Linked DNA regions of Neobacillus sp. PS2-9. The protein of the gene in region 1 interacts with the protein of each later gene in a pairwise test. Links are inferred from orthologs where the notes say so. Each region holds a gene or a part of one and is shown on either strand. Other genes may lie near its edges. The genes, in order: RCG25_RS24745 and RCG25_RS19375.

Region 1 (3,201 bases):
CCACACCCCATGAATGGTTTTTTAACTCTTATTTAACCTGTTCATTTCTTCTAAAATCACCGTTTTTACCGCCTGTTTTTTCCACTAAATAGGTTGGCCCAATAACCATCCCTTTATCGACTGCCTTGCACATATCATAAACGGTTAAAGCACAAGTAGATGCAGCTGTGAGCGCTTCCATTTCCACACCTGTATTCCCCTTTGTTTTCACCGCTGCCTCAATATGTAATTGAAAGTTCCCTGTTTGCTCCTCTTCCCATGCAAAAGAAATATTCACACCTGTCAGTGGGATGGGATGACACATAGGAATAATATCCCATGTTTTTTTTGCCGCCATCACGGCTGCAACTTGGGCAACAGCTAGTACATCGCCCTTCTTCATCTCATGATGGGTTATTTTGTAAAAAATCTCTTTACTTACAGTTATGCTAGAATGAGCAAGAGCAGTACGTGCTGTCTCAGGCTTATCGCTGACATCTACCATCTTTGCTCTGCCTTCTTCATTAAAATGCGTAAATTCGGCCATATAAAAAATCCTCCTACCAAAAAATAATACACTATTTTTCCTTTTATGTGTGTGAAACTTTGAACGAATCACTAGATTTTTTAAAAGAACAGCACCTAGAAGAGTCCGAGTTATTGCTGTCATTCCGCTTATACGGTACACTAGTCCTAAGTAATAGAGGTGAATAAAATGATTTTATTGCAAGTAAATCAATTACAAAAATATTATGGTGCTGACCTTATTTTATCGAATATAAAGCTAGAATTACAAACGAGAGACCGTGTGGCCCTAGTTGGCCGTAATGGTGCCGGAAAATCGACCTTATTAAAGATTATTGCCGGACATTTGTCTCATGATGGCGGCGAAATCATCAAACCAAAAGAAGTAACCATTGGGTACTTAGCTCAAAACACAGGATTAGAATCCAAATTGACCATTTGGGACGAAATGTTAACCGTATTTGAACCCCTTCAAATCATGGAAAAATCGCTCCGCAAACTGGAAGAGCAAATGGCCGAGCCTTCTGTGTTTGAAGACCCAAGCAAGTACGAACGGGTGCTGAAAGAATATGATACCCTCCAGGTACAATTCAAGGAACAGGGCGGATACCAGTTTGAAGCTGACATTCGCTCGGTTCTACACGGTTTAAATTTCCAGGATCATTCTCTCATGATTGCTAGTTTAAGCGGTGGTCAAAAAACCCGCCTTGCTTTGGGGAAATTACTGCTAACAAAACCTGATATTTTAATATTGGACGAGCCTACCAACCATCTGGATATTGATACCCTTTCATGGCTGGAGCAATATTTGCAGGGGTATGATGGCGCGATCTTAATCGTCTCTCATGACCGCTACTTCTTAGATAAAGTCGTGAATCAGGTCTATGAAGTATCCCGCAAGCAAATCCAACGTTTTCCGGGTAACTATAGTTCTTACCTTGAACAAAAAGCGGCCAATTATGAGCGCAATTTGAAGGTTTATGAAAAACAACAGCAAGAGGTCGCTAATTTACAGGATTTTATCCAACGGAATCTAGCGAGAGCGTCCACCACCAAACAAGCGCAAAGCCGCCGGAAAAAGCTTGAGAAAATGGACATAATGGACCGACCTCTTGGTGATGAAAAGTCTGCCACTTTCGCTTTTGAAATTGAAAGACAAACCGGGAATGATGTATTAACTGTCGATTCTCTTGCTGTGGGCTACAGTGGTGAGAAGGTATCTGAGGCGATCTCGTTCCGGGCCTTTAAGGGAGAAAGCATTGCTCTTGTGGGTCCAAATGGAATTGGTAAGTCTACGCTTTTAAAAACGATTATTAAGAAGCTCCCTGCCCTTGCCGGAACTATCCATTATGGAACAAACCTTTCCATTGGCTATTACGATCAGGAACAGGCGGAATTAACCTCTAATAAGCGTGTATTAAATGAGCTTTGGGATGATTATCCACTGAAAAATGAAAAAGAAATCCGAACCGTTCTTGGAAACTTCTTATTCTCTGGTGATGATGTGTTAAAAATAGTCTCCACTCTTAGCGGCGGGGAGAAAGCTCGATTAGCACTTGCGAAGCTGATGCTAGAAAAGGCCAATGTTCTCATTCTTGACGAGCCTACGAACCACCTGGACCTTGATAGTAAGGAAGTCCTTGAGAATGCACTAATTGATTATCCCGGAACCATTTTGTTTGTGTCCCATGACCGGTATTTTATAAACCGGATTGCCACTAAGGTATTGGAATTAAGCAGACATGGCAGCATGGAGTACCTTGGGGATTATGATTATTATCTTGAAAAGAAGCTCGAGCAGGAAGAATTGGCTGCATTAGCACTAGCTGAATCGTCTAAAAAGGCTGCTCAGCAAGAAGCTTTCGAGAAGAACTCTTATCAACAGGATAAAGAAAGCAAAAAGCTGGAGCGCCAGCGCAAAAGGAAATTAGAAGAAATCGAGTTACGGATTGAAGAGCTTGAGGAACAGATTCAGGAGTGCGAACAGCAGTTATGTAACCCAGAGGTTTTTCAAAATCACGAAAAAGTGTTAGAAATTAACATAAAAAGCGAAAAAGCGAAGGCAGAGCTTGAGCACTTGATGGAAGAGTGGGCTGAGCTGGCAGATTAATAGGAAAAACCGGGCGGATGCGCCCGGTTTTTTTGCTATAGTTATGTCTGTCTATGTACTGGGGGAGTTTTTTCTACACACTTTTGTTGTTTTTCTACACAAATCAGCGATATTTCTACACACTTTCCGATTATTTCTACACATTTTTCAATTTTTTCTACACACTTTCATCATTTATCTACAAATTTTAATAAAACCGCCCTTTTTCCACAGCCTTATCTACATTTCAAAGCTTACTATTTCAGTTACTCCACACACTTTTCCACATTATCCACAGTAAATACTGTTTTTATCCACATTATCCACATTATCACATGCACTTATCCACATTTTTTCATGATGAGACTTTTTTAGAAAATAATTATCCACAAAAACACTCGTTTTTAAATGCAAAGTAATTACACTGCAAAAAAAAGATTTCTTATCTGGGAAGTCTTTTTATCCACAACTAATTGCAAATTGGCTCTTTTGTTTACATTCTATTTCAATAAACCCATTAAAAAGTTTTATGCCCACCACATATCGACGTTCTTCTCTTTAAAAAGGGAACCTTTTAGCAGAGTGATGGCTTTACCTAAACCTTCATC
Region 2 (3,752 bases), 1.1 Mb from region 1 along the record:
ACTCCCCTGCTTTCACGGGTTACGATTTTAACACCTAATTCTTCCTGCATATGCTTTAAGCGAGTTGTTAATGCAGGCTGAGTAAGAAATAAAAGGCGGGCTGTTTTTGTAAGATTTTTTTGTTGATATAGTACCTTTAGTATTTCCCAGTCACGGTAATCCATTGTTCCACCTAACTATCTGATATAAAAATTTTTTATAGATTAATATAATAATTTAGCATTTTATTTATTTCAATTATTACATTATCCTTAACCATAAGCAATTAATTATAAGTTCACTAAATAATCCGAAACGAGACATATAAAGCAACACAACAATGGGGGAATTGTGAATGGAAGTACAAAAGAATCAACAAAATCCGTGGAGAAAATTCAATGGCCCAAACCTTGGCTATGTAATCGAACAATATGAACGATATACGAACGGAGAAGACTCCATTGATCCAAAATTAAAAGAACTATTTATTAAATGTGGTTCACCTTTGTCTTTTGAGTTACGAGACAACGAAGAGCCCCTTAATAAAGAATCTATCGAATCTAATCAATCCGTAAATATACAAAAAATACTAAAAGTGGTAAAACTCCTTGATGAAATACGTTTCAATGGTCATTTAGCTGCAAACCTGAATCCATTAGAGGTAAATCTACAAAATCAAGAGTTGTTTAAACCAGCAAAACATGGGGTAAGTGAAAATGATTTGAAAGCGATACCAGCTAAGCTAGTTTGGGAAGAGGCACCGGAAGGCATTCAAACCGCATGGGATGCTATGAACCATCTAAAAAGTGTTTATACTTCCACACTAGCTTATGAATTTAATCATGTTCAACTGATGGATGAACGAGTATGGCTCAATCAAATGGTAGAGACTGGTTCATTGCATCGCTCCTTATCTAAAGAAGAACAAACGAATTTGTTGCAGTCTTTAACAGAGGTTGAAGGATTCGAACAATTTTTGCATAAAACCTTCGTGGGTCAAAAGCGATTTTCCATTGAAGGTGTTGACATGCTTGTTCCAATGTTGAATGAAGCGGTACACGAAGGTGTCGGGAATGGGGCACGGAATGTCGTAATTGGAATGGCGCATCGCGGCCGTTTAAGTGTCCTTGCACATGTATTGAACAAACCATACAGCAAGATGTTCTCTGAATTTCAACATTCATCAGCCAAACAACAGGGACCGTCAGAAGATTTAGTTGACATTAGTGAGGGCTGGACTGGAGATGTGAAATACCATTTAGGACGCAATCGATTCATGGATGGCTCCGGTAAGATGCGCACACGAATTACCTTAGCCAATAATCCGAGTCATCTGGAATTTGTCGATCCAGTCGTCGAAGGGTTTGCAAGAGCCGCCCAAGAAGAACGAAAGAATGCTGGTTACCCTAAGCAGGATGTAAATAGGGCGTTTGCGATTTTAGTTCATGGCGATGCAGCCTTTCCAGGTCAGGGAATTGTAGCGGAGACCTTAAATTTAAGTGGGTTAAAAGGATATCGAACAGGCGGAACGATTCATATCATTGCCAACAATATGGTCGGCTTTACGACCGATAGCCACGATTCTCGTTCGACGAGATATTCAAGTGACTTGGCGAAAGGATTTGAGATTCCGATTATTCATGTTAATGCGGACGATCCTGAAGCCTGTCTAGCAGCAGTTCGACTTGCCTATCAATATCGGAATAGGTTCCAAAAAGACTTCTTGATTGATTTAGTTGGATACCGTCGATTTGGCCACAATGAAATGGACGATCCAGCGGTCACCCAGCCGCAGGTATACAGAAAAATTGTGAAGCATCCAACTGTAAGAGCCTTGTATTCTAATCAATTACAAAATAAAGGCATTATTAATCAAGAAGAAGTGGAGGAAATCAATCGCCGCGTTCAAGAAAAGTTGCAGGCTGAGTATGAAAACGTGGAAGAGAAGAAGCAGAGTGAACCCTTTGTAGAAATAGAGGTTCCGAGGGTAATTTCCAAAGGAATTCCACCGCTTGGAACAAGCGTGCCACTTGATACGCTTCGTAAATTAAACCAGGATTTACTCAAATGGCCGGATGGTTTTCATGTTTATCCAAAATTAAAGCGAATCCTTGAGCGCCGTGATAACGCACTAGAAGAGAACGGAAAGGTAGAATGGGCAGTAGCGGAAGTGCTGGCATTTGCTTCGATGTTAAAAGACGGTACGCCAATTCGTCTCACTGGTCAAGATTCTGAGCGCGGAACCTTTGCCCAACGTCACATAGTGCTCCACGATTCAGAAACAAATGAAACCTACTCACCACTGCATCATCTTCCCGATGCTCGAGCATCGTTTGCGGTTCATAATAGCCCGCTTTCGGAAGCGGCTGTTGTAGGTTTTGAATATGGATACAATGTATTTGCTCCTGAAACCCTTGTCATGTGGGAAGCACAATATGGAGACTTCGCCAACACAGCACAGCCTCTCTATGATCAATTTATTTCATCTGCAAGAGCAAAATGGGGGCAAAAATCAGGGATGATACTCCTGTTGCCTCACGGCTATGAAGGGCAAGGTCCGGAGCATTCCAGTGCCCGACCTGAACGTTTTTTACAGTTAGCAGCTGAAAATAACTGGACGGTTGCCAATCTGACAAGTGCGGCGCAATATTTTCATATTTTACGTCGTCAAGCATCCATCTTAGGAACAGAGTTTGTTCGTCCATTGGTGATTATGACGCCAAAGAGTCTTCTGCGTCATCCGTTAGTCGCTTCTTCTGGGACTGATCTAAGCGAAGGCCATTTTCAAACAGTAGTGGAACAGTCGAAGCTTGGAAAAGAGATTGATAAGGTAAAGCGTTTAGTGTTAACAACCGGTAAGATGGCGATTGATTTAGCTGTGGAAATCGACTCAAGGAAACAAAATCAAAGCTTAGAAGAGATACACATCGTTCGAATCGAACAATTGTATCCATTTCCAATAGAAAAAGTAGAAGCGATCATTAAGCGTTACCCGAACCTGAAGGAAATCATGTGGGTACAGGAAGAACCGAAAAATATGGGCGTGTGGCATTATATTGCCCCAACTCTTTTTGAACTTGCATCTTCTGACAGCCTGACAGTTGGTTACATCGGTCGTCAAAAACGTTCAAGTACAGCAGGCGGCGATTCAACCGTTCATAAGCAGGAACAAGAACGTATTATTCAACAGGCTTTGAATTTCAGAAGTCTAGTAGATAGTAAAGAAACAAACATACGATTTAATTTTTAATGATCCATCATCAACCCGCAAAATACTAGAGTTGAATAGACTAACATAATCGAAGATTTAACATCATTTCTAGGAGGATACGACACATGATTGAAATCAAAGTACCAGAACTGGCAGAATCCATTACAGAAGGAACAATTGCACAATGGCTCATTAATATTGGTGATAAAGTAACTAAAGGTGATAGTGTTGTTGAGCTAGAAACTGACAAAGTTAATATTGAAATAAATGCCGAATACTCAGGTGTAGTCACAAAGGTTCTAAAAGAACCTGGCGATATTGTTGAGGTAGGGGATGTAATTGCTATTATCGAAGAGAATACTAGTGCAGGAGCAACTCCATCTGCTCCAACCTCTACACCGGAAAAAACGGCAGAAGTAGAAACCTTTAATCAACAGGGTGTACAACCTGAGCCTGAACTTCCGAAAGCCGCAAGTCCAATTGCTTCACCAGCGGCAAGAAAATTGGCAAGAGAAATGGGGATCGATTTATCCCAAGTATGCAGCCGTGATCCACTTGGCAG

Evidence for each region.
Region 2: the proteins of RCG25_RS24745 (region 1) and RCG25_RS19375 interact in binary tests that used the Escherichia coli proteins (3 or more experiments, as listed by UniProt). The link is inferred for Neobacillus sp. PS2-9 from one-to-one orthologs.

Annotation. Positions count from the first base shown.
Region 1 is NZ_CP133269.1:4,964,055-4,967,255, forward strand. What follows is about bases 286-3,154. They hold RCG25_RS24745 (ABC-F family ATP-binding cassette domain-containing protein), read left to right. Parts: upstream 286-694; coding sequence 695-2,614; downstream 2,615-3,154. Other genes in these bases: moaC (cyclic pyranopterin monophosphate synthase MoaC), read right to left, coding at 286-526; RCG25_RS24750 (sugar phosphate isomerase/epimerase family protein), read right to left, coding at 3,121-3,154. Also shown: more of moaC, read right to left, coding at 29-285; more of RCG25_RS24750, read right to left, coding at 3,155-3,201. UniProt on the Escherichia coli protein: Genetic data indicate it may be involved in ribosome assembly or function.
Region 2 is NZ_CP133269.1:3,856,407-3,860,158, reverse strand. The notes cover bases 10-3,429. They hold RCG25_RS19375 (2-oxoglutarate dehydrogenase E1 component), read left to right. Parts: upstream 10-334; coding sequence 335-3,229; downstream 3,230-3,429. Other genes in these bases: odhB (2-oxoglutarate dehydrogenase complex dihydrolipoyllysine-residue succinyltransferase), read left to right, coding at 3,316-3,429; RCG25_RS19380 (LysR family transcriptional regulator), read right to left, coding at 10-164. Outside these bases: more of RCG25_RS19380, read right to left, coding at 1-9; more of odhB, read left to right, coding at 3,430-3,752. UniProt on the Escherichia coli protein: E1 component of the 2-oxoglutarate dehydrogenase (OGDH) complex which catalyzes the decarboxylation of 2-oxoglutarate, the first step in the conversion of 2-oxoglutarate to succinyl-CoA and CO(2).